One region of the Streptomyces sp. NPDC092369 genome, then DNA from elsewhere that is predicted to be linked to it. Evidence: riboswitches for the same ligand, from Rfam matches in the RefSeq annotation. Region 1 holds a riboswitch; each other region holds the start of a gene.

Evidence for each region. A riboswitch is a leader RNA that binds a small molecule or an ion and turns the genes downstream of it on or off. The one in region 1 is predicted to bind thiamine pyrophosphate.
Region 2: another riboswitch for thiamine pyrophosphate. It lies ahead of thiC (phosphomethylpyrimidine synthase ThiC); the one in region 1 lies ahead of ACIQI8_RS17750 (thiamine ABC transporter substrate binding subunit).
Region 3: another riboswitch for thiamine pyrophosphate. It lies ahead of thiO (glycine oxidase ThiO); the one in region 1 lies ahead of ACIQI8_RS17750 (thiamine ABC transporter substrate binding subunit).

Annotation. Positions count from the first base shown of each region.
Region 1 is NZ_JBIVQP010000003.1:188,824-196,086, forward strand. Features, by position in the region: gene ACIQI8_RS17745 (ABC transporter permease) at 1-845, opposite strand, end outside; gene ACIQI8_RS17750 (thiamine ABC transporter substrate binding subunit) at 899-1,978, opposite strand; TPP riboswitch at 1,975-2,082, opposite strand; gene rlmN (23S rRNA (adenine(2503)-C(2))-methyltransferase RlmN) at 2,121-3,227, opposite strand; gene ACIQI8_RS17760 (hypothetical protein) at 3,369-3,734, shown strand; gene ACIQI8_RS17765 (phosphatidate cytidylyltransferase) at 3,801-4,922, opposite strand; gene frr (ribosome recycling factor) at 4,922-5,479, opposite strand; gene pyrH (UMP kinase) at 5,627-6,385, opposite strand; gene tsf (translation elongation factor Ts) at 6,575-7,263, opposite strand, start outside.
Region 2 is NZ_JBIVQP010000005.1:233,115-240,377, forward strand. Features, by position in the region: gene ACIQI8_RS29375 (hypothetical protein) at 12-503, opposite strand; gene ACIQI8_RS29380 (hypothetical protein) at 552-1,022, opposite strand; gene thiC (phosphomethylpyrimidine synthase ThiC) at 1,108-2,928, opposite strand; TPP riboswitch at 2,921-3,120, opposite strand; gene ACIQI8_RS29390 (YibE/F family protein) at 3,192-5,048, shown strand; gene ACIQI8_RS29395 (SsgA family sporulation/cell division regulator) at 5,274-5,711, opposite strand; gene ACIQI8_RS29400 (IclR family transcriptional regulator) at 5,822-6,535, opposite strand.
Region 3 is NZ_JBIVQP010000002.1:449,670-456,932, reverse strand. Features, by position in the region: gene ACIQI8_RS11715 (deoxyribonuclease IV) at 1-15, opposite strand, end outside; gene pknB (Stk1 family PASTA domain-containing Ser/Thr kinase) at 104-2,035, opposite strand; gene ACIQI8_RS11705 (thiazole synthase) at 2,154-2,948, opposite strand; gene thiS (sulfur carrier protein ThiS) at 2,952-3,152, opposite strand; gene thiO (glycine oxidase ThiO) at 3,149-4,303, opposite strand; TPP riboswitch at 4,301-4,412, opposite strand; gene ACIQI8_RS11690 (hypothetical protein) at 4,466-4,816, shown strand; gene ACIQI8_RS11685 (NAD(P)/FAD-dependent oxidoreductase) at 4,849-6,096, shown strand; gene ACIQI8_RS11680 (Rv2175c family DNA-binding protein) at 6,331-6,702, shown strand; gene thiE (thiamine phosphate synthase) at 6,842-7,263, shown strand, end outside.

The sequences.
Region 1 (7,263 bases):
AGGACACCGGCCAGCAGCGCCCACTGCCGGGCCCCGCGCGGCCGGTGCGCCGTCACGGACGCGTCCACCAGCCGCAGCGCGGTCTCCCGCCGCCGTACGGTCCAGGCATGCACGGCGAGGATCGCGCCGACCGCGACGAACTGCACGATCGTGAGGACGGCGGCCGTGGAGAGGTCGAAGATCTCGGAGGTCTGCCGGTAGATCTCCACCTCCAGGGTGGAGAAGGTCGGTCCGCCGAGGATCTGCACCACCCCAAAGGAGGTGAAGGTGAACAGGAAGACCATCAGCGCGGCGGCGGCCACCGCGGGCGCCAGCGCGGGCAGCACGACCTTGCGCCAGGCCCGCAGCGGCGAGGCGCCGAGCATCCGGGCGGCCTCCTCCTGCCGCGGGTCCAGCTGCGCCCACAACCCGCCCACGGTCCGTACGACGACCGCGTAGTTGAAGAAGACGTGCGCGAGCAGGATGGCCCAGACGGTCGTGTCCAGGCGTACGCCCCACAGCTCGTCGAGGAGTCCGCCGCGCCCGACCAGCGCCAGGAACGCCGTGCCGACGACGACCGTCGGCAGCACGAAGGGGACGGTGACGACCGCGCGCAGGACGTGTTTGCCGGGGAAGTCGTAGCGGGCGAACACGTGAGCGCCGGGCAGCGCGATCGCCAGCGTGAGCGCGGTGGAGGCGAGCGCCTGCCAGGTGGTGAACCACAGCACGTGCCGGATGTCGGACTGCCCGAGGACGTCGACGATCCGGCCGAACTGCCATACCCCGTCGACCTTGAGGCCGCGCGCGACGATCGCGGCGACCGGCCAGGCGAAGAAGACGCCGAAGAACGCGACGGGCAGGGCCATGAGCCCGAGCCGCGCCGCGTTCCCCGTACGGCCCGCGCGAACCGCGGGGCCGGCTACTTCAGTACGAGTGACGTCCACGACTTGACCCACTGGTCGCGGTCGGCGGCGATCTTGTCGGGGGCCACGGTCTCGGGATCCTTCGCGGCAGGCCCGTACTCGGTGAACTCGGCGGGCACGGCCGCCCCCTTGAGCACCGGGTAGACGAACATGTTCAGCGGCATGTCCTCCTGGAACTCCCTGGAGACCAGGAAGTCGATGAGCGCCTTGCCGCCCGCGGTGTTCTTCGCGTTGCTGAGCAGGCCCGCGAACTCGATCTGCCGGAAGCAGGTGCCCGTCGCGACCCCGGTCGGCGCGGTCGTCGGCTTGGGGTCGGCGTAGATGACCTCGGCGGGCGGCGAGGAGGCGTACGACACGACGAGCGGCCGGTCGGCCTTGGCCTTCTTGCCGCCGGCGGAACCGGAGAACTCCTCGTTGTAGGCCTGCTCCCAGCCGTCGACGACCTTGACGCCGTTCGCCTTGAGCTTCTTCCAGTAGCCCTCCCACCCGTCGTCGCCGTACTTGGCGGCCGTGCCGAGCAGGAAGCCGAGGCCGGGCGAGGAGGTGGCCGCGTTCTCGGTGACGAGGAGGTTCTTGTAGGCGGGCTTGATCAGATCGTCGTAGGACGTGGGCGGGGCCAGCTTGTGGTCGGCGAAGTACTTCTTGTCGTAGTTGACGCAGATGTCGCCGTAGTCGATGGGCGTCACCCGGTGCTTGCCGGCGTCGAGTTGGTACGCGCTGTCGACCTGGCCGAGCCCCTTGGCCTCGTACGGCTGGAACAGCCCGTTGTCCAGCGCTCGGGACAGCAGGGTGTTGTCGACGCCGAAGAAGACGTCGCCCTGGGGGTTGTCCTTGGTGAGGATGGCCTTGTTGACGGCCTGTCCGGCGTCGCCGTCCTTGAGGACCCGCACCTTGTACCCGGACTTCGTCTCGAAGTCCTGGAGCACGCTCTTGGAGACGGCCCACGAGTCGTGGCTGACGAGCGTGACGGTCTTGGAGCCGGCGGACGAGCCGCTGCCGCCGTCGGACGATCCGCACGCGCAGAGCGTGACGAGACCGAGGCAGACGACGGCAGCCCAGTACTTCTTGCTGTTCACAGTGATGACCGAACTTCCTACCCAGAATGACCTGGGCGAGGTTCAGAGGGTCTGCGGCCCGGTTGCCGCACTCTCAGCGCTGTCGCGCTCCCCTGTCGGATATGAAGATGTCGCATATGAAGATGTACGTACGGAGTAAAGATTACCGCTCGGTGGCCGCCAGCTGGCCACAGGCCCCGTCGATCTCCTGACCACGGGTGTCCCGGACGGTGACCGGCACCCCGTGCGCCGCGATGGCCTCGACGAACGCCTTCTCGTCCTCGGGCCGGGACGCGGTCCACTTCGAGCCCGGGGTCGGGTTCAGCGGGATCAGGTTGACGTGCACGGGCTTGCCCCGCAGCAGCCGGCCCAGCCGGTCCCCGCGCCAGGCCTGGTCGTTGATGTCCCTGATGAGCGCGTACTCGATGGACAGCCGGCGCCCGCTCTTCTGCACGTACTCGAACCCGGCGTCGAGGACCTCGCGCACCTTCCACCGCGTGTTCACGGGGACGAGGGTGTCGCGCAGTTCGTCGTCGGGCGCGTGCAGCGAGATCGCGAGCCGGCACTTGAAGCTCTCGTCGGCGAACCGGTGGATGGCGGGCACAAGCCCGACCGTCGACACGGTGATCCCGCGCTGCGACAGCCCGAGCCCGTCGGGGGCGGGATCGGTGAGCGCGCGGATGGACTGCACGACCCGCTTGTAGTTGGCGAGCGGCTCGCCCATCCCCATGAAGACGATGTTGGACAGCCGCGCCGGCCCGCCGGGCACCTCTCCGTCCCGCAGCGCCCGCATCCCGTCCACGATCTGGTGGACGATCTCGGCACTGGACAGATTCCGGTCGAGCCCCGCCTGCCCGGTGGCACAGAACGGACAGTTCATCCCGCAGCCGGCCTGCGAGCTGATGCACATGGTCACCCGGTCCGGGTACCGCATCAGCACCGACTCGACGAGCGTCCCGTCGAACAGCCGCCACAGCGTCTTGCGGGTGGTGCCCTCGTCCGTCGACAGATGCCGCACGACCGTCATCAGCTCGGGCAGCAGCGCGTCCCGCAGCTTCTCCCGCGAGCCGGCCGGGATGTCGGTCCACTCCGCCGGGTCGTGCGCGTACCGCGCGAAGTAGTGCTGCGAGAGCTGCTTGGCACGGAACGGCTTCTCCCCGACCTCGGCCACGGCGTCCTTGCGCTCGGCGGGAGTGAGATCGGCGAGATGCCGCGGCGGCTTCTTGGCTCCGCGCGGGGCTACGAAAGTGAGTTCTCCGGGTGCAGGCATAACCCATCCAGTGTCGCAGATCCCCCGGTGTAGCCCGCTCCACTGTGGATACGGGTGCCTACGTCATCGTCCCGGCACCCCTCCCCCCGGAATCGTGGAGCCCACAGAGCAGCACCCGAGCCTTCCACGAGGGGACCGTCCATGGCCGCCGACCTCCGCCGCCGACGCCGTATCACCACCATCGCCTCCGCCGTGGCAGCCGTCGCCCTGACCGTCGGGCTCGCCACCGGGTGCGACCCCGACGACCCGGATGCCCTCGGCGACTCGCTGGACTGCGCACGGACCTACGACGACTTCGTCGACGGCCTCAGGGCGATCCACGAGACGCCCGACTCCCAGCAGCTCGACGAGATCGAGGTAAGGACCGACGACAGCGAGGTCGGCAAGGCCGTGCGCGACCTGAACAAGGCGATCGCGGACTACAACAAGGCCGTGCTGCACGGCGAGCACCCCGACTCCGACGCGATCGACAAGGCGGCCGACGAGTTCAAGGACGTCTGCTCGTAGAACCCCCGTAGAACACACGGGAGCCCCCGCCCGACGAGCAGGCGGGGGCTCCGGCGGTTCGATCCGTCAGCCGGACCCCACGAACAGCACCAGCAGCAGCCACACCACCGGAGCCGTCGGCAGGAGCGAGTCCAGGCGGTCCATGATGCCGCCGTGGCCCGGCAGCAGCGTGCCCATGTCCTTGATGCCGAGGTCCCGCTTGATCATCGACTCGCCGAGGTCGCCCAGCGTGGCGGTGGCCGCGACCGCGAGGCCCAGCAGCAGGCCCTGCCACCAGGTGCCGTCGTCGATCAGGAACTGCATGAGCAGCGCCCCCGCCACCATGGCGAAGGTCACCGCGCCGAACAGCCCCTCGCGGGTCTTGCCGGGGCTGATGCGCGGCGCGAGCTTGTGCCGGCCGAACCGCCAGCCGACGGCGTACGCGCCCGTGTCGCTCACCACGGTCAGCACCAGGAACGTCAGGACGCGCCAGGCCCCGTCGTCGGCCATCAGCATCATCGCGACGAACGTGGCCAGGAACGGCACGTAGAAGGCCGCGAAGATGCCCGCCGTGACGTCCTTGAGGTAGCCCTCCGGCGGCTCCGTCATACGCCATACGAGGACGGCGAGCGATGTGAGCGCCATGGCGACCCAGGCGCCCTCGGCGCCCCGGACATACCCGGCGACGACCATCGCCGCGCCGCCGAGCGCCAGCGGGACCAGGGGCGCCTTGATGCCCTTGCGCTCCTGGAGCCGACTGGTCAGCTCCCACAGGCCGACGACGACGGCGACCGCTATCACCCCGACGAAGGCGGCCTTGACGACGAACAGGGACGCGACGATCACGGCACCGAGCCCGACGCCGACTCCTATGGCCGCACCCAGGTCGCGTCCCGCGCTCTTCTTCTGCGGGCGGGGCGCCGGCTGCGGGGCGTCGGACATGGGCTCCGGATTCTGCGGCGCGGCGTAGGGCTGCGCCTGCGGCGATTCGTCGCGGAACAAGGGACCGCCCGTGTGAGCGGCCCCCCGGTCGTCATCCTGGTCTCCGCCGTACGCGGGTCCGTCGGGCACGATGGGCATGGGGCGAGTCTGCTGCGCCTTGGGCGCATCGTAGGCGGGACCCGCCGGGGCAGCCCCCTGGACAGGCCCCTGGTCGGACGGCCCCCAGTACCCGGTCTGCGGCGGCGCCCCCCAGGAAGAGTCGTTCATCAGACCTCGAGCAGCTCCGCTTCCTTGTGCTTCAGGAGCTCGTCCACCTGGGCGACGTACTTGTGCGTGGTGTCGTCGAGCTCCTTCTCCGCACGGCGGCCCTCGTCCTCACCGATCTCGCCGTCCTTGATCAGCTTGTCGATGGTGTCCTTGGCCTTGCGGCGCACCGAGCGGATCGAGATCTTGGAGTCCTCGGCCTTGGTGCGGGCGACCTTGATGTAGTCCTTGCGGCGCTCCTCGGTCAGCTCGGGGAACACCACCCGGATGATATTGCCGTCGTTGCTCGGGTTGACGCCCAGGTCCGAGTCGCGGATCGCCTGCTCGATGTTGCGCATGGCGGTCTTGTCGAACGGGGTCACCACGGCCATGCGCGGCTCCGGCACGGAGAACGAAGCCAGCTGGTTGATCGGCGTCGGCGCACCGTAGTAGTCGGCCACGATCTTGTTGAACATCGCCGGGTGCGCTCGACCGGTACGGATCGCGGCGAAGTCCTCCTTGGCGACCACGACGGCCTTCTCCATCTTCTCCTCGGCCTCGAGGAGGGTCTCTTCGATCACCACTTGCTCCTGCGTGTCTTGAGTGAGGCCCGGCTGCGGTTCCTTGTTGGGGCGGCGGCCGGCTGCGTCGCGTCTTCTTTCTGCACGGTTCCCGACCGGCAGGACATTGTCCATCCCCCGGTCAGGGTCCGTGGGTGGTGTTGCCCGTCAGTCCCGGCCGCCCTGTTCACCCACCAGGGTGCCGATCTTCTCACCCTTGACGGCGCGGGCGATATTGCCCTCGGCCAGAAGCTCGAAGACCAGGATCGGAAGCTTGTTGTCGCGGCACAGCGTGATCGCGGTCATGTCGGCGACCTTGAGGTCGCGGGTGATGACCTCGCCGTAGCTGAGGGAGTCGAACCTGACGGCCTCGGGGTTGGCCTTCGGGTCGGAGTCGTAGACCCCGTCCACGCCGTTCTTGCCCATCAGCAGCGCCTCGGCGTCGATCTCCAGGGCGCGCTGGGCGGCGGTGGTGTCGGTGGAGAAGTACGGCATGCCCATACCGGCGCCGAAGATGACCACGCGGCCCTTCTCCAGGTGACGCACGGCGCGCAGCGGGATGTAGGGCTCGGCGACCTGGCCCATGGTGATGGCGGTCTGCACCCGGCTGTCGATGCCCTCCTTCTCCAGGAAGTCCTGGAGGGCGAGGCAGTTCATGACCGTGCCGAGCATGCCCATGTAGTCGGAGCGGGCCCGGTCCATGCCGCGCTGCTGGAGTTCGGCACCGCGGAAGAAGTTGCCGCCGCCGATGACGACGGCGACCTGGGCGCCGTCCCGCACGACGGCCGCGATCTCACGCGCGATCTTGTGCACGACGTCGGGGTCGACACCCAGGCCCCCGCCGCCGGAGAAGGCTTCTCCGGACAGCTTCAACATGAACCGGCCGCGTACTTTGCCGTCGTCGCTCTTCTGGGGCTTGGTGGTCATGGGAGATCCCGCCTCTTTCACGTCGTGCGCATACAAAGAAGGCCACTGCCGGTGGGGTGTCGATCGCATCCCATGCTCGGCAATGGCCTCCTCGTCAGATCTGCTGTCGTCCGTCACGCGCGCGCGTGACGGCGTACCGGACGACTGCGTCCGACCCTATCGGGGCCGGGCGCCGATCGCGGCACGGACTCAGATGCCGACCTTGATGCGCGTGAAGCGCTTCAGGGTGACACCGGCCTCGTCCAAGACCTTCTGGACGGACTTCTTGGGGTCGAGCGCGTACGGCTGACCGAGCAGCGTGGCGTCCTTGAAGAAGCCGTTGACGCGACCCTCGACGATCTTGGCGATCGCGGCCTCGGGCTTGCCCTCGGCGCGGGTGGTCTCCTCGGCGACGCGGCGCTCGGTCTCGACGACCTCGGCCGGCACGTCCTCCTTGGCCAGGTACTTCGGCGCGAAGGCGGCGATGTGCTGGGCGATGCCGCGGGCGACCTCGGCGTTCGGCTTGTCGAACTCGACGAGGACACCGATCTGCGGGGGCAGGTCGGGCATCGTGCGGTGCATGTACGCGGTCACGAAGCCGTCGGCGAAGGCCGCGAAGCGGTCCAGGACGATCTTCTCGCCGAGGTTGGCGTTGGCCTCGTCCACGAACGCCTGGACGGTCTTGCCGGCCTCGATCTCGGAGGCGAGCAGGGTGGCCAGGTCGGCCGGAGCGGTCGCGGCGACGTGCTCGGCGATCTGGTTGGCGACGACCTGGAACTTCTCGCTCTTGGCGACGAAGTCCGTCTCGCACTTCAGCTCGACCAGCACGCCGGAGGAGTTGTCGTCGGCGATGACGGAGACCACGGCGCCGTTCTCGGCGGAGCGGCCCTCGCGCTTGG
Region 2 (7,263 bases), on a different contig from region 1:
CGAAGGCAGCTTCAGTCCTGGGTCGGCAGTTGCGACTCCTCCCTTTCCGGCAGTGCGATGATCGCGATGCTCTCCGGCTGGGCCACGGCCAGGCGGGTGCCGTCCGGGTGCAGGGCGGCGACGGGCGTCGGAATGTGCGTGACCCCGTAGCTGCCGTCTCTCCGGGGCACCTCCACCGTGGGCCATTCCGCCACCACGGCACCCGTCGTGACATCGATCAGCCGGGGATGCCCGTACAGCGAGACGACCGTGTCGCCGCGCGCGATCAGAGTGCCGACGCAGAAATCGACCCGGCTGCGATGGATCCACCGGCTCGCGGAGAGCGACCAGACGCCCAACTGCCCTGGGCTTGTGACAAGGAACCCCTCGTCGTCGTGAGCCGGCTCCCCGGTCGCCACAGCCATGCGGTCGCCATCGAGCCAGCAGGCCGAGACGACCTCATCGTCGATGCCCGCGTCCGAGGGCAGCACACAATTGCCGTCGAGCACGGCAGGGTCCGTCAACGCACCTGCCAGGTCGAAGACTTCGACAATCCCGTACGGATGCCAGAATCATCCGGCCGACAGCAGGTGTCTCCCGTCCGGGCTCACTTCCAGTCGCGAGTGGAAGACGTCCTTCGGATCGCGTTCGCCCTCGGTGAGCCGCTCTCCCGACTCCGCGTCCTCGATCTCCAGGACGTTGTACTCCTCCGGGCAGTGCACCAGAACCTCGCGGCCGTCCCGCAACACCCCCAGCGCCACCGGATAGTCGAAGACATCGGCCTGGTAGTAACTGCGGTTCAGCTCACGGACGAGCCGGTCACCCTCGAGCAGCAGGGCCTTGGTACCGCGCTCGGCGTAGACGACGGAGTAGCGGCCGGACGGGGAGACGACGCTCCGGTCGAAGGGAAAGCTACGGACGACCGGGCCACTGTGCTCCACGCCGTCCGGACCCCAGCGGCGACCACCACCCACCACGTCGACCAGATCATCGCCGTCCCACGCCAGCGACTGTGCCTCGGCCGTCACCTTCACAACGATCAAGACTCCGCCTCCCCCTCGTCCCCGAACGCACGATGGCGCTGTCCCGAAGGCACTCGCCCTCCGGGACAGCGCCAATCCACGGACGTCAGTCCGCCAGCGGCAGGTACACGCGGTTCCCGCTCGCCGCGAACTCCTTCGACTTCTGCAGCATCCCCTCAGCGACCTCCTCGGCGGTCGCCCCGGCCGCCGCAGTACCACCGAACTGGGCTGTGATGCTCTGACTGATCTTCATCGAGCAGAACTTCGGCCCGCACATCGAGCAGAAGTGGGCCGTCTTGGCCGGCTCCGCCGGGAGCGTCTCGTCGTGGAACTCCCGTGCCGTGACCGGGTCCAGGGCGAGGTTGAACTGGTCCTCCCACCGGAACTCGAAGCGGGCGTCGGACAGCGCGTCGTCCCAGTCCTGCGCGCCGGGGTGTCCCTTGGCGACGTCGGCGGCATGGGCGGCGATCTTGTAGGTGATGACGCCGGTCTTGACGTCGTCACGGTTGGGCAGACCGAGATGCTCCTTGGGCGTGACGTAGCAGAGCATCGCCGTCCCCCACCAGGCGATCATCGCCGCGCCGATGCCGGAGGTGATGTGGTCGTACGCGGGCGCGACGTCCGTGGTCAGCGGGCCGAGCGTATAGAACGGAGCTTCATCGCAGATCTCCTGCTGAAGGTCGATGTTCTCCTTGATCTTGTGCATCGGGACATGTCCCGGGCCCTCGATCATGGTCTGTACGTTGAAACGCTTCGCGATCGTGTTGAGTTCCCCGAGAGTCCTCAACTCCGCGAACTGCGCTTCGTCGTTGGCGTCCGCGATCGAGCCGGGCCGCAGTCCGTCGCCCAGCGAGTACGTGACGTCGTAGGCGGCGAGGATCTCGCACAGCTCCTCGAAGTTCTCGTACAGGAACGACTCCTTGTGGTGCGCGAGGCACCATGCGGCCATGATCGAGCCGCCGCGCGAGACGATGCCGGTCTTGCGGTTGGCGGTCAGCGGGACGTACGGGAGGCGCACGCCCGCGTGGACCGTCATGTAGTCCACGCCCTGCTCGGCCTGCTCGACGACCGTGTCCTTGTAGATCTCCCAGGTCAGCTCCTCGGCCCGGCCGTCGACCTTCTCCAGCGCCTGGTAGAGCGGCACCGTGCCGATGGGGACGGGGGAGTTGCGCAGCACCCACTCGCGGGTGGTGTGGATGTTGCGGCCGGTGGACAGGTCCATGACCGTGTCGGCGCCCCAGCGGGTCGCCCAGGTCATCTTCTCGACCTCCTCCTCGATGGAGGAGGTGACCGCGGAGTTGCCGATGTTGGCGTTGACCTTCACCAGGAACCGCTTGCCGATGATCATCGGCTCGATCTCCGGGTGGTTGACGTTGGCCGGCAGCACGGCGCGGCCCGCCGCGATCTCCTCGCGGACCACCTCGGGCTCGACGTTCTCCCGGATGGCCACGTACTCCATCTCGGGTGTGATCTCGCCCCGTCGCGCGTAGGCGAGCTGTGTGACCGCGCTGCCGTCGCGGCTGCGGCGCGGCTGGCGCGGTCGGCCGGGGAAGACCGCGTCGAGGTTGCGCAGACCGCCCCGCGGCGAGGTGTGCTTGATCCCGTCGTCCTCGGGGCGGACGGGACGACCCGCGTACTCCTCGGTGTCGCCGCGGGCGATGACCCAGTTCTCGCGCAGTGGCGCCAGTCCTCGGCGGACGTCGGTGTCGACGAACGGATCGGTGTACGGGCCGGAGGTGTCGTACAGGGTGACCGACTGCCCGTTGGTGAGGTGCACCTGACGGACCGGCACGCGCAGATCGGGGCGCGAGCCCTCGACATACCCCTTGTGCCAGCCGATGGACTTCCCGGTCTCCGTGGACTTTTGGCCCTCTATGGGCTGTTCGTCCTGGCTGGAGACAGGCGTGCGTGCGTCCTTGATGGTCATGAGACCTACTCCCTACGCCGGCATTACCCGGTAACAGGTTCAGCGGTCGACGCAGCGGCTTCCGTCTGTCGACGCTTCGTGTGAAACATCACTCGACTCGAACTTCGTCGACTGACGTTCCACGTGAAACATCGCTGGGACGGAGGTCAGCGCCCTCTCAGCCCGGTGCTCCGAGCTCCCGCGTGTGCAAAGGTGCCTCCACGCTAGCGTCAATTCGGGCGCGGTGAACAGAGGGCCTCTTTCGTTCTTGCGATGATCGGGCGGTGACCACCACGAATCAGCCTCCCTACCCGCCACCGGACCCGCGCCGCGGCCCGGGCCCCGGTCGTGGCCCCGGTCGCGGCCCCGGCGGGGGCCGTGGATACGGCGGGGGTGCAGGGCACGACGGCGCCGCCAGGGGTGACGGGGGCGCCGACAGCCGGGGGTACGGCGACGGCAACAGCCGTGGATACGGCGGTGGTTTCGACCCCAATTCGGGTGACGACTTCAGCGAAGGTTCTGGAAGCCTCTTCGGCGGAGGGCAAGGCCCCCGGCCCAACTCGGGCGACGGGCGCGGTCAGCGGCCCCCCTCGGGTGGCGGGCCCGACCGGAGACCCCACTCGGACGCCGGGCACGGCCACGGTCATGGCGCCGGGGACGACCATGGTCACGGCGCCGGGCACGACCACAGTCCCGGCCAGGGTCCAGGTGACGGGCACGGGCACGGGCATGAGCCCAATCCCGGCGATGGACACGGGCACGGCTCCGGCTCCGGCGGGGGTCACGGGCACAGTCACAGCCACGGCCCCGCGGCCCCCGTCTCCAAGCACCTGCGCAAGGTCATCGCCGCGATCCTGATCCCGTTCACCGCGGCCGTGGTGGTCGGGCTCGTCGTGCTGTGGCCCGGTGGCGCCCCCGCGCACGAGCGCACCGGCGTCGGCTTCGACCGGCAGACCCAGCAGGCGACGGTCACCAAGATCCAGAGCGTGAGCTGCAAGTCGGTGAACGCCTCGTCCGGGTCGTCGACCGGGGACACCTCCACCGCCGAGGGCAGCTCCGCCCAACAGGAGGAGGACGGCACCTGCAAGAAGGCGACCATCCGCGTCGACACCGGCAAGGACAAGGGCCGCGCGTTCACCGAGATCGTGCAGCCGGACCAGTCCCGGCAGTTGCACAAGGACGAGAAGGTCGTCGTCGCCTACGAGCCCTCGGCGCCCAAGGACCTGCAGTACTCGGTCACCGACGTGAACCGCCGGATCCCGATGGGCGTGCTCGCCGGCATCTTCGCGCTCGCCGTCGTGGTGGTGGGGCGGCTGCGCGGCGTCATGGCCCTGGTCGCGCTGGCGATCAGCTTCATGATCCTGAACTTCTTCATCCTGCCCGCGATCCTCCAGGGCTCGAACCCGCTGCTCGTGGCGGTGATCGGGTCCAGCGCCATCATGCTGATCGCCCTCTACATGTGCCACGGCCTGTCCGCCCGGACATCCGTGGCGGTGCTGGGCACGCTGATCTCCCTGGTGCTGATCGGCGTCCTGGGCTCGCAGTTCATCGGCTGGGCCGCGCTCACCGGCAACACCGACGACAACACCGGGCTGATCCATGGCCTGTATCCGTCGATCGACATGAGCGGTCTGCTGCTCGCGGGCGTCATCATCGGCTCGCTCGGTGTCCTCGACGACGTGACGGTGACCCAGACCTCGGCGGTGTGGGAGCTGCACGAGGCCAACCCCTCGATGGGCTGGCGCGGACTGTACCGAGCGGGCATCCGGATCGGCCGCGACCACATCGCGTCCGTGGTCAACACGCTCGTCCTCGCCTACGCGGGCGCCGCGCTGCCGCTGCTGCTGCTCTTCTCCATCGCCCAGAGCAGCGTCGGGGCGGTCGCCAACAGCGAGTTGGTGGCGGAGGAGATCGTGCGCACCCTGGTCGGCTCGATCGGCCTGGTCGCCTCGGTGCCGGTCACCACGCTCCTGGCGGCCCTGGTGGTCTCGGCGGACCGCCCGACGGCGGAGAAGGCCGGAGCGACGGCCACGGTGGCGCCCACGGGCCCGAGCGGCCCGGCGCCCGCCCCGAACCACGTGACCACCGACACCGCCCCCATCCAGACCCGCACCGGACACGGCCGCCGCCGCAAGCGCTGAGCGGCCGAGAAACACGGCCTTCGTAGGCAGGCCGAGCGGACGGGCGGGGCTGGTGGGGCTGGTAGGGCTGGGGGGCTGGTGGCGCTGCCACGACGGTCGCGGGCCCTCCGCCGGCAGGCAGCAAGGGGGCAGGGGACGGAGAAGAAGCGTTACTGCACAACCCCGGAGCGCCGCACTGTCCGAACGCTTGCCACCCACCGCACGCCCCGACCCCGAGACACCCGATCAGCCCGCGCTCTGCTCCTCCGCCAGGATCCGGTCCAGCGCCTCGTCGAGATGAGCGTCGAAGTCGGCGAGCGAACCCTCCTGGCCCAGCGGCACCAGCTTGTCCGTGCGGTCGAGGAAGGCGATGACCGGCGCCGTCGACGACCGGAACAACGCGTGGTCGCCGCCGACCTGAAGCCGGATCAGCAGCTCGCCCAGGGAGTCGGGGTCGGCGGGCGAGACCCGTACGTCCCCTTCTCCGGTCGGCCGGCCCACCCCGTCGATCAGCAGCTCGCGGCCGAAGGCCCACGTCACCGGGGCGTCACCCGGCAGATGGAAGGTCAGCCGCACGGCATAGGGATCGCAGGATTCGTAACTCAGCTCCACCGGGATACGGAAGGAGAGCTCCTCGGAGACGAGGAAGCTCATCATGACCTCTGCCTGTACGGACTCGCGCATCGCCTACCCCGTCACTACCCCGTCATATGCCACCGATTGGCCAGGAATGATCGCTCTGACACTGCTGGCATCTTGCTTAAAGTAGGCGACAGATCACAAGGAGTGAGTTTTCAGATACTGATAGAGATCGCCAGGGACCCCAGCAACCGCCCTACTTCGCTCTGCAGTTGCCGGGTCGCGGCCGCCAGCCGATCGGCCTGGTGCGAGGGCAGGGAAATGGCCATCGTGGCCGCCGTCGCACCCACCGTGATGGGGATCGCGGCGCAGACCGTGCCCAGCGCGTACTCCTGCCGCTCGACGACCGGCTCCATCCGCCGCGTCCGTTCCAGCCGCCTCAGCAGGGTGTGGTCGTCACGGACGGTGTACGGGGTGATCGACTGCACGGGGTAGCGCCTGAGGTGGTCGCGGCGGGCGTCCTCGTCCAGTTGGGACAACAGGCACTGCCCGATCGCGTGCGCGTGCGCGGTCTCGCGGAAGTCGGCCCATTCCTCGACTGCGGGATTGCCCGGGGTGTCGGATACGCACATGACCTCGATCTCGCCGTCCCGGTACACCGCGTAGTACACGGGCACGCCGATCTCGTCCCGCCAGTGGGCCAGCGCGTCGACGATCGTGCTGCGACGTTTCTGCTGGGCCGCGCTGCTGCTCAGCCGCTCGGCCGCGTCACCGAGGAAGAACAGGCCCTTGTCCCGGCGCAGATAGCCCTCGTGCACGAGGGTGCGCAGCAGGTGATACGCCGTCGGGAGGGCCAGGAAGGTCTCGCGGGCGAGTTGCTTGGCGGGGGCTCCGTGCGGGTGGTCGGCGACGCATTCCAGGAGCCGCATCGCCCGCTGGACGGATCCGATGAGGGTGGCGGCGGCCTGGGGGTGTGCGTGCGGGGCTGGGGACGCGTGCCCGGATTCCGCGGACCCTGTGTGCCCGGTTCCCGACGAACCGGCGAGCACGGATCCCGGAGACCTCGCGGGCCCAGGTCCTGGAAGCCTGGCGGGCCCGGGCCCCGAAGGACCAGCGAGCACGGATCCCGGAGACCTCGCGGGTCCAGGTCCTGGAAGCCTGGCGGGCCCGGGTCCCGAAGGACCAGCGAGCCTGGATTCCGGAGACCCCACGCGCCCAGGTTCCGAAGGACCGGTGAGCACGGATTCCGAAGGACTGACGTGCCCGGATTCCCGAGACCCCACGTGCCCAGGTCCTAGAGGCCTGGCGGGCCCCGGCCCCGAAGGACCGGCGAGCTCGGATTCCGAGGACCCCGCAGGCCCAGGTCCCGGAGGACCAGCAAGCCCGGATCCCCGAGAGCCCGCGCGCCCAGGTCCTAGAGGCCTGGCGGGCCCCGGCCCCGAAGGACCGGCGAGCTCGGATTCCGAGGACCCCGCAGGGCCAGGTCCCGGAGGACCAGCGAGCCCGGATCCCCGAGAGCCCACGCGCCCAGGTTCCGAAGGACCGGCGGGCCCCGACACGGGATGCACTGTCTCCTGTTCAACCGCCGGAGGCCTCGCCGCACGTTCCTGTGTCGACGGGCCCGGCTGCGCGGGTGGGCGGATCGGGATCGGGCGTA
Region 3 (7,263 bases), on a different contig from region 1:
GAACGGGCTCTTCACCGGTCCAGGGTGTCATGCGGTACGACCCGTTCCGGCACCGCGTCCTTGGGCGGGCGGCCCTCGTCCTGCGCCGGGCCGCCCGCGATGATCAGCGGATCTCGATGGTGATCGTCGACCCCTTGGGCGCCGTCTCCCCACCCTCCACGGACTGGCTCTTGACGGTGTCACCGAACAGGCCGAGCAGACCACGGTCCTCGTCGACCTGGAAGCCGGCGTCCTCCAGTGCCTGCTTCGCGTCGTCGACGCTGTCGCCGGTGACGTCCGGGACCTCGACCTGCTCCGGGCCCTTGGACACGGTCAGCGTCACCGTGTCGCCCTCGCCGGCCTGGCTGTCGGCCTCCGGGGTCTGCGCGGCGACCTGGCCCTCGTCGTACTCGGAGTTGACCCGCTCGGCGGCGACCTCGACCTTCAGGCCCGCCTCCTCCAGGTCGGCCTTCGCGTCGTCCAAGTCCTCGCCGGTGACGTCCGGGACGTCGACCGCGCTGCCCTTGCTGACCTTCAGCGCGATCGCCGCGCCGGCGTGCCGCTCGGTGCCCTCCGCCGGGTCCGTGGAGATCACGGCACCCTTGGGGACGTCGTCGTCGAACTCCCGGGTGACCATGCCCGGTTCGAGGCCGTCCGTCTTCAGCCGGGCCTTCGCCTTGTCGAGGGCGTAGCCCTTCAGCGAGGGGACCGGCACGATCTCCGGGCCGTCGGAGATCGTCAGGGACACCGAGGCGTTGTCGCGGATCCGGGTGCCGGGCACGGGGTCCGTGCTGATGACCGTGCCCCGCTTCACCGTGTCGCTGTAGGCGTGCTTGACCGACCCGAGGTCCAGACCGGCGTCGCTGAGCTGCTCGCTCGCCTGGACCTGTGTCTTCGCCAGCACCGCCGGGACCTTGGTGAACTGGCCGGAGTTGATGTACCAGAGGCCCGTGCCGACGCCGAGGACCAGCAGGATCGCGACGACGATCGCGAGCGGCCCGCGCCGGACACCGCGGCCCGTGCGCCGCCTGGGCGGCAGGGGCGGGGGCGAGGCCAGCACGCTGGTGTGGTGCAGGTCCCGCCGTTCCTCGTCCTCGTTCACCGGCAGCCGGCGTGGCACGGTCAGCGAGCGCGGGATCACGCTCGTACGGTCCTCGGCGATGTCCCGGTCCGTCGTGAGCGCCTGGGGCGGGATCGCGTCGAGCTGGTCCTCGCGGAGGGCGGCGCGCGTCTCACGGGCGTGCGCGAGCAGCGCCACCGCGTCGTAGGGGCGCAGCTCGGGGGTGCGGGCGGTGGCCGTGGCGACCAGCTCGTCCAGCTCGTACGCCAGACCCGGCACGACGGCCGAGGGCGGGGGCACGTCCTCGTGGATGTGCTTGTAGAGGACGGTGGCGGGGGAGTCGCCGTAGTGCGGGCGCTCGCCGGTCAGCATCTCGTACAGGACGACACCGCACGCGTACACGTCGACGCGGGGGTCGGCGGTGCCGCGCTCGATCTGCTCGGGCGCGAGGTAGGAGACGGTGCCGAGGACGGCGTTGGTGGTGCTGGTGACCGTGTCCACGGAACGGACGAGCCCGAAGTCGGCGACCTTGACCCGGCCGTCGTCCCCTATGAGCACGTTCTCCGGCTTCATGTCCCGGTGCACGAACCCCGCGCGGTGCGCGGCGCCGAGCGCCGCCAGCACCGGCTCCAGGATGTCCAGGGCGGCGCGCGGCTGCAGCGCCCCGCGCTCGCGCAGCACGTCGCGCAGGGTGCAGCCGGCGACGTACTCCATGGCGAGATAGACGTACGATCCCTCGGCGCCCTGGTCGAAGACCTGCACCACGTTCGGGTGGGCCAGCCGGGCGACCGACTTGGCCTCGCGGATGAACCGGTCGACGAACGAGACGTCGGCCGCGAGCGCGGGGTGCATCACCTTCAGCGCGAGCACGCGGTCGAGGCGGGTGTCCACGGCCCGGTAGACCGTGGCCATCCCGCCGACCGCGATCCGCGCGTCCACGCGGTAGCGCCCGTCGAGCACCTGCCCGACCAGAGGGTCCTGAAGGGTCGTATCCACGCAGGTGAGTGTACGAGCCGGGACCGACAGGCCTCTCGGTTCGGGCGATTTCGGGGCGTTACTGCAGCCGAGCTGTGACGGACGTCCCACCGGATTCCGGCCATGCTCGAACGTGTGTTCAGAACGCGGGGCGCTCCGGATCCAGCCGCGCCAGCCCCTCCGTCGGGGACGAGGCGTCCGCGAAATGGCGCCGGGGAATGCGCCCCGCGAGGCGGGCCAGCCGCCCCGCCTCCACCGCGTGCCGCATCGCCTCGGCCATCAGCTGGGGCTCCTGCGCGCGGGTCACCGCCGAGGCGAGCATCACACCCGCGCAGCCCAGCTCCATCGCGAGCGCCGCGTCCGAGGCGGTGCCCGCGCCCGCGTCCAGGATCACCGGCACGCGCGCGTGCTCGACGATCAGCTGGAAGTTGTGCGGGTTGCGGATGCCGAGCCCGGAGCCGATGGGCGAGCCGAGCGGCATGACCGCCGCGCAGCCGACGTCCTCCAGCTTGCGGGCGAGGACCGGGTCGTCGTTCGTGTAGGGCAGCACCGTGAAGCCGTCGTCGACCAGGGTCTCGGCCGCGTCGAGCAGTTCGATCGGGTCGGGCAGCAGGGTGCGCTCGTCGGCGATGACTTCAAGTTTGACCAGATCGGTGCCGAGCGCCTCGCGCGCGAGGCGGGCGGTGAGGACGGCCTCGCCCGCGGTGAAGCAGCCGGCCGTGTTGGGCAGCACCCGGATGCCGAGCCGGTCCAGGACCGACAGCACCGAGCCGTGCACCGAGGGGTCCACGCGGCGCATCGCGACCGTCGTGAGCTCCGTGCCGGAGGCCACCAGCGACCGTTCCAGGACGTCCAGGCTGGGGGCGCCTCCGGTGCCCATGATCAGGCGGGAGGTGAAGGACGTACCGCCGAGGACGAAGGGGTCGTCGGCCATGGGTCAGCCTCCTTGGACGGCGGTGAGGACCTCGACGCGGTCCCCCTCGGCGAGGGACGTCGAGGACCACTGCCCGCGCGGGACGACGGTCTCGTTCAGGGCGGCGGCCACTCCCGAGGGGGCCGGGGTGAGGGCGCGTACGACGGTGTCGAGGGCCGTGCCGGGAGCGAACTCCCGGGACTCCCCGTTGACGGAGATGTTCATGCGGGCTGCTCCAGGAGCGCGAAACGCTTCGGGGTGAAGGGGCGGGCCTCGTCCGGGAGTTCACCGGTGGCGAGGGCGTGCGCCAGGGCGTCGCCGGTGACCGGGGTCAGCAGCACGCCGTTGCGGTAGTGCCCGGTGGCCAGCAGCAGCCCGGCGAGGGCGGTCGGGCCGAGCAGCGGGGCGTTGTCGGGGGAGCCGGGGCGCAGTCCCGCGCGGGTCTCCGTCAGCGGCAGCTCGGTGATGCCGGGGACCAGCTCGTGCGCGTCCCGCAGCAGCTCGTACACCCCGCCCGCGGTGACCGTCGTGTCCCAGCCCAGCTCCTCGCTGGTGGCGCCGACGACCAGCTCGCCGTTCTCGCGCGGCACCAGATAGACGTGGCTGCCGCGGACCATCGCGCGCACGGTACGGCTCAGGAAGGGCGCGTAGCGCCGCGGCACGGTGAGCCGCAGCACCTGGCCCTTCACCGGGCGCACCGGCGGCAGCACCTCGTCCGGCACCCCCGCGAGCCGCCCGCTGAGGCTGCCGGCGGCCAGCACGACCTGGTCCGCGTCCAGTTCGGTGCCGTCCGCGGTGGTGACCCCGGCGGCCCGGTCCCGTACGACCCGCAGGCGCTCGGTCCAGGTGCGGTGGAAGGTCACGCCGGCCCGCTCGCAGGCGGTCACCAGCGCGCCTGCCAGGCGCCGGGGGTCGATCTGGTGGTCGCCGTCGACACGCAGACCCCCGCGCACGCCCGGCGCGAGCATCGGCTCCAGGCGCCGGCATTCGCGCCCCGACAGCCACTCGGACTCCAGGCCCGACTGCCGTTGCAGGGCGTGCAGTTCGCGCAGATGGGCGCGGTCGTCGGCGTCCAGCGCGACGGCGAGCGTGCCGCAGCGGCGGTAGCCGAGGTCGTGGCCGGTGAGGTCGGTCAGCTCGGCCGCGAAGTCGGGATAGCGGCGGGCCGAGGCGAGGTTCAGGCCCAGCAGGGTCTGCTCGCCGTAGTGCAGCTCCGTGACGGCGGCCAGCATGCCGGCGGCCACCTGGGCGGCCCCGCCGCCGGGTTCGGGGTCCACGACGGCCGTCGCGAAGCCGCGCTGCGCGGCCCGCCACGCCGTGACCAGGCCGATGATTCCGCCCCCGATGACGAGGACGTCTGACGTACGTGACGACATGGGCGTCCAGCCCCTCCCTTCGCCGGCATGACCCGGATCAGGTTCGTACGGTCGGAGGCCGCCAGCCTCCCTCTCAGCCCGGTGCGTCCGGGCTCCCGCGAGTGCTTGTACGTTGGCCAGCCTAGCCCTTGATTCCGCGCCTCTGTAAGGGAGCCTTCCGCCATGGCCCGCTCGCTGGACGGCCTCGTCCTCGCCCCCGTCGCCGACCAGTCCGCAGGTCAGGTGGGTACCCGCACCCGCTTCACCTACCACGAGAAGGACGGCGAGATCTGGGCCGAGTACGCGGGCGGCGACGTCGTGCGCGGGCACCTCGTGGGCACTCGGTCAGGTGACCGGCTGGACTTCCGGTACGTGCAGCTGAGGACGGACGGGACGACGGCCTCGGGGCACTGCGTGTCGACGGTGGTGGAGACGCGGGACGGGCGCGTGCGCCTTGAGGAGACCTGGGAATGGGAGTCGGCGGCGGGCAGCGGGACGAGTGTTGTGGAGCAGGTCACTGAGCACGACTCCTGACTGACGATTTGTCAGGTGTCTATGGTGATCAGGTGAGCGAGCAGACGCGGGACAGCGAGCGGACGCGGGAAGAGGGCGCGTCACCGAAGCGGCGCGTGGTCGTCGTCGGCGCGGGCATGGCCGGGGTGCAGACCGCGGTCGCCCTCCGGGAACAGGGCTTCACCGGCGCTGTCACCGTGCTCGGCGCCGAACCCCATCAGCCCTACGACCGGCCGCCGCTGTCCAAGGCCGTCCTGCTGGGCAAGGCCGAGGGCTCCGCCTTCGACGTCGACTTTGAGGCGCTCGGCATCGAACTGCGCCTGGGCCGCGAGGTGTTGGGCGTCCGCCCCGCCGACCGGGAACTGGACACGGAGGCAGGACCGGTCCCGTACGACGTCCTGGTCCTGGCCACCGGCGCCGAACCGATCCGGCTGCCCGGCACCGACGGCGTGCCCGGCGTGCACCTGCTGCGCACCCTGGACGACGCCGAGCGGCTGCGCCCGGTGCTCGCCCGGCAGCACGACATCGTGGTCGTCGGCGCGGGCTGGATCGGCGCGGAGTTCGCCACCGCCGCGCGCGAGGCGGGCTGTGCGGTGACCGTCGTCGAGGCCGCCGACCGGCCGCTCGCGGGCGCGCTGCCCGCCGAGGTCGCGGAGCCGATGGCCGCCTGGTACGCCGACGCGGGCGTCACGCTGCGTACGCACGCACGCGTGGAGCGCGTCGAGCCCGGGGAGGTGGTCCTCTCCGACGGCTCCCGGCTGCCCGCGGGCGCGGTCGTCGTCGGCATCGGCGCCCGTCCCGCCACCGGCTGGCTCACCGGCTCCGGCATCGCACTCGGCGCCCACCGCGAGGTCCTCGCCGACGACCGCCTGCGCACCTCCACGCCGGACGTCTACGCGGTCGGCGACTGCGCGTCCTTCCCCTCGGGGCGGTACGGCGAGCGCCTGCTGGTCCACCACTGGGACAACGCCCTCCAGGGCCCGCGCACGGTCGCCGCGAACATCGTGGGCGAGGCGCCCGTGGTGTACGACCCCGTCCCGTACTTCTGGTCGGAGCAGTTCGGCCGCTTCGTCCAGTACGCCGGCCACCACCCGTCCGCCGACACGCTGCTGTGGCGCGGCGACCCGTCCGGACCCGCCTGGTCGGTGTGCTGGCTGCGCGAGAACCGCCTGGTCGCCCTGCTGGCGGTGGGCAGGCCGCGGGACCTGGCGCAGGGGCGGCGGCTGATCGAGGCGGGGGCCGAGATGGACCCGGGACTACTCGCGGACGCGGGGCGCCCGCTGAAGGCTGCGTTGGTCTGAGGCCGCGTTGGTCTGAGGCCGTGTCGGTCTGAGGCCGTGTCGGTCTGGGGTCCTGCCCTTTCCGGGGTCCTGCCGGTCCGGAGCAGCTCCGGTCCGGAGAGTGCGTCGGTCCGGAGCCGCGCCGGTCCGGAGCTGTGTCGGTCCGGAGAGTGCGTCGGCCCGAGGCCGTTGGAAAACCGCAGGTGGAAGGCGGCTGGCTTCCGACTGTCAGTCCGGGATGGCAGGCTTGTCGTCGTGACCGAGATTGACGCAAAGATCGATGCTCTCGTCCCCGCGTGGCTCACGCTCCCCGACATCGCCGAGCAGTTCGGCGTCGAGGTGACGCGTGTGCGGCAGCTGGTCAAGGACGGCCAGCTCATCGCCGTACGCCGTGGTGAGAACCGCGCGCTGCACGTCCCCGCCGCCTTCATCGACACGGTCGAGCAGAAGGTCGTCAAGGGCCTGACCGGGACCCTGACGCTGCTGCGGGACGACGGCTTCACGGACGAAGAGATGCTGGAGTGGCTCTTCACGCCCGACCCGAGCCTGCCCGGCACCCCCGCACAGGCCCTCGCCGAGAACCGCGGTACGGAGGTGAAGCGCCGCGCCCAGGCGCTCGCCGTCTGACGGGCACTACTGACCGACGGGCCGGGGCGGGCAAGGGGCCACGGCCGTGGCCGACCGCGGCCTCGGTGCGCGGCGGCGACCTCGTCCGACGGTCGCCGCTCCGCACCGCATGCCGCCGAACCCCGGGAGGGACCCGCACATGTCCGACACCGCACGCGCAGAGCTAGCCGACGCCCGTGTCTACCTCTGCACGGACGCCCGCAAGCGCCAGGGCGATCTGCCGGAGTTCCTCGACGCCGTGCTGGCAGGCGGCGTGGACATCGTGCAGTTGCGCGACAAGGGCATGGAGGCGGCCGAGGAACTGGAGCACCTGGCGGTCCTCGCCGAGGCCTGTGCCCGGCACGGCAGGCTCCTCGCGGTGAACGACCGCGCGGACGTCGCCCATGCCGCAGGTGCCGACGTCCTCCACCTCGGCCAGGGCGATCTCCCGGTCCCCGCGGCCCGCGCGATCCTCGGTGACGACGTCCTCATAGGCCGCTCCACGCACGCGGAGCCGGAGGCCGAGGCCGCCGCCGTCCAGGAGGGCGTCGACTACTTCTGCACCGGCCCCTGCTGGCCCAC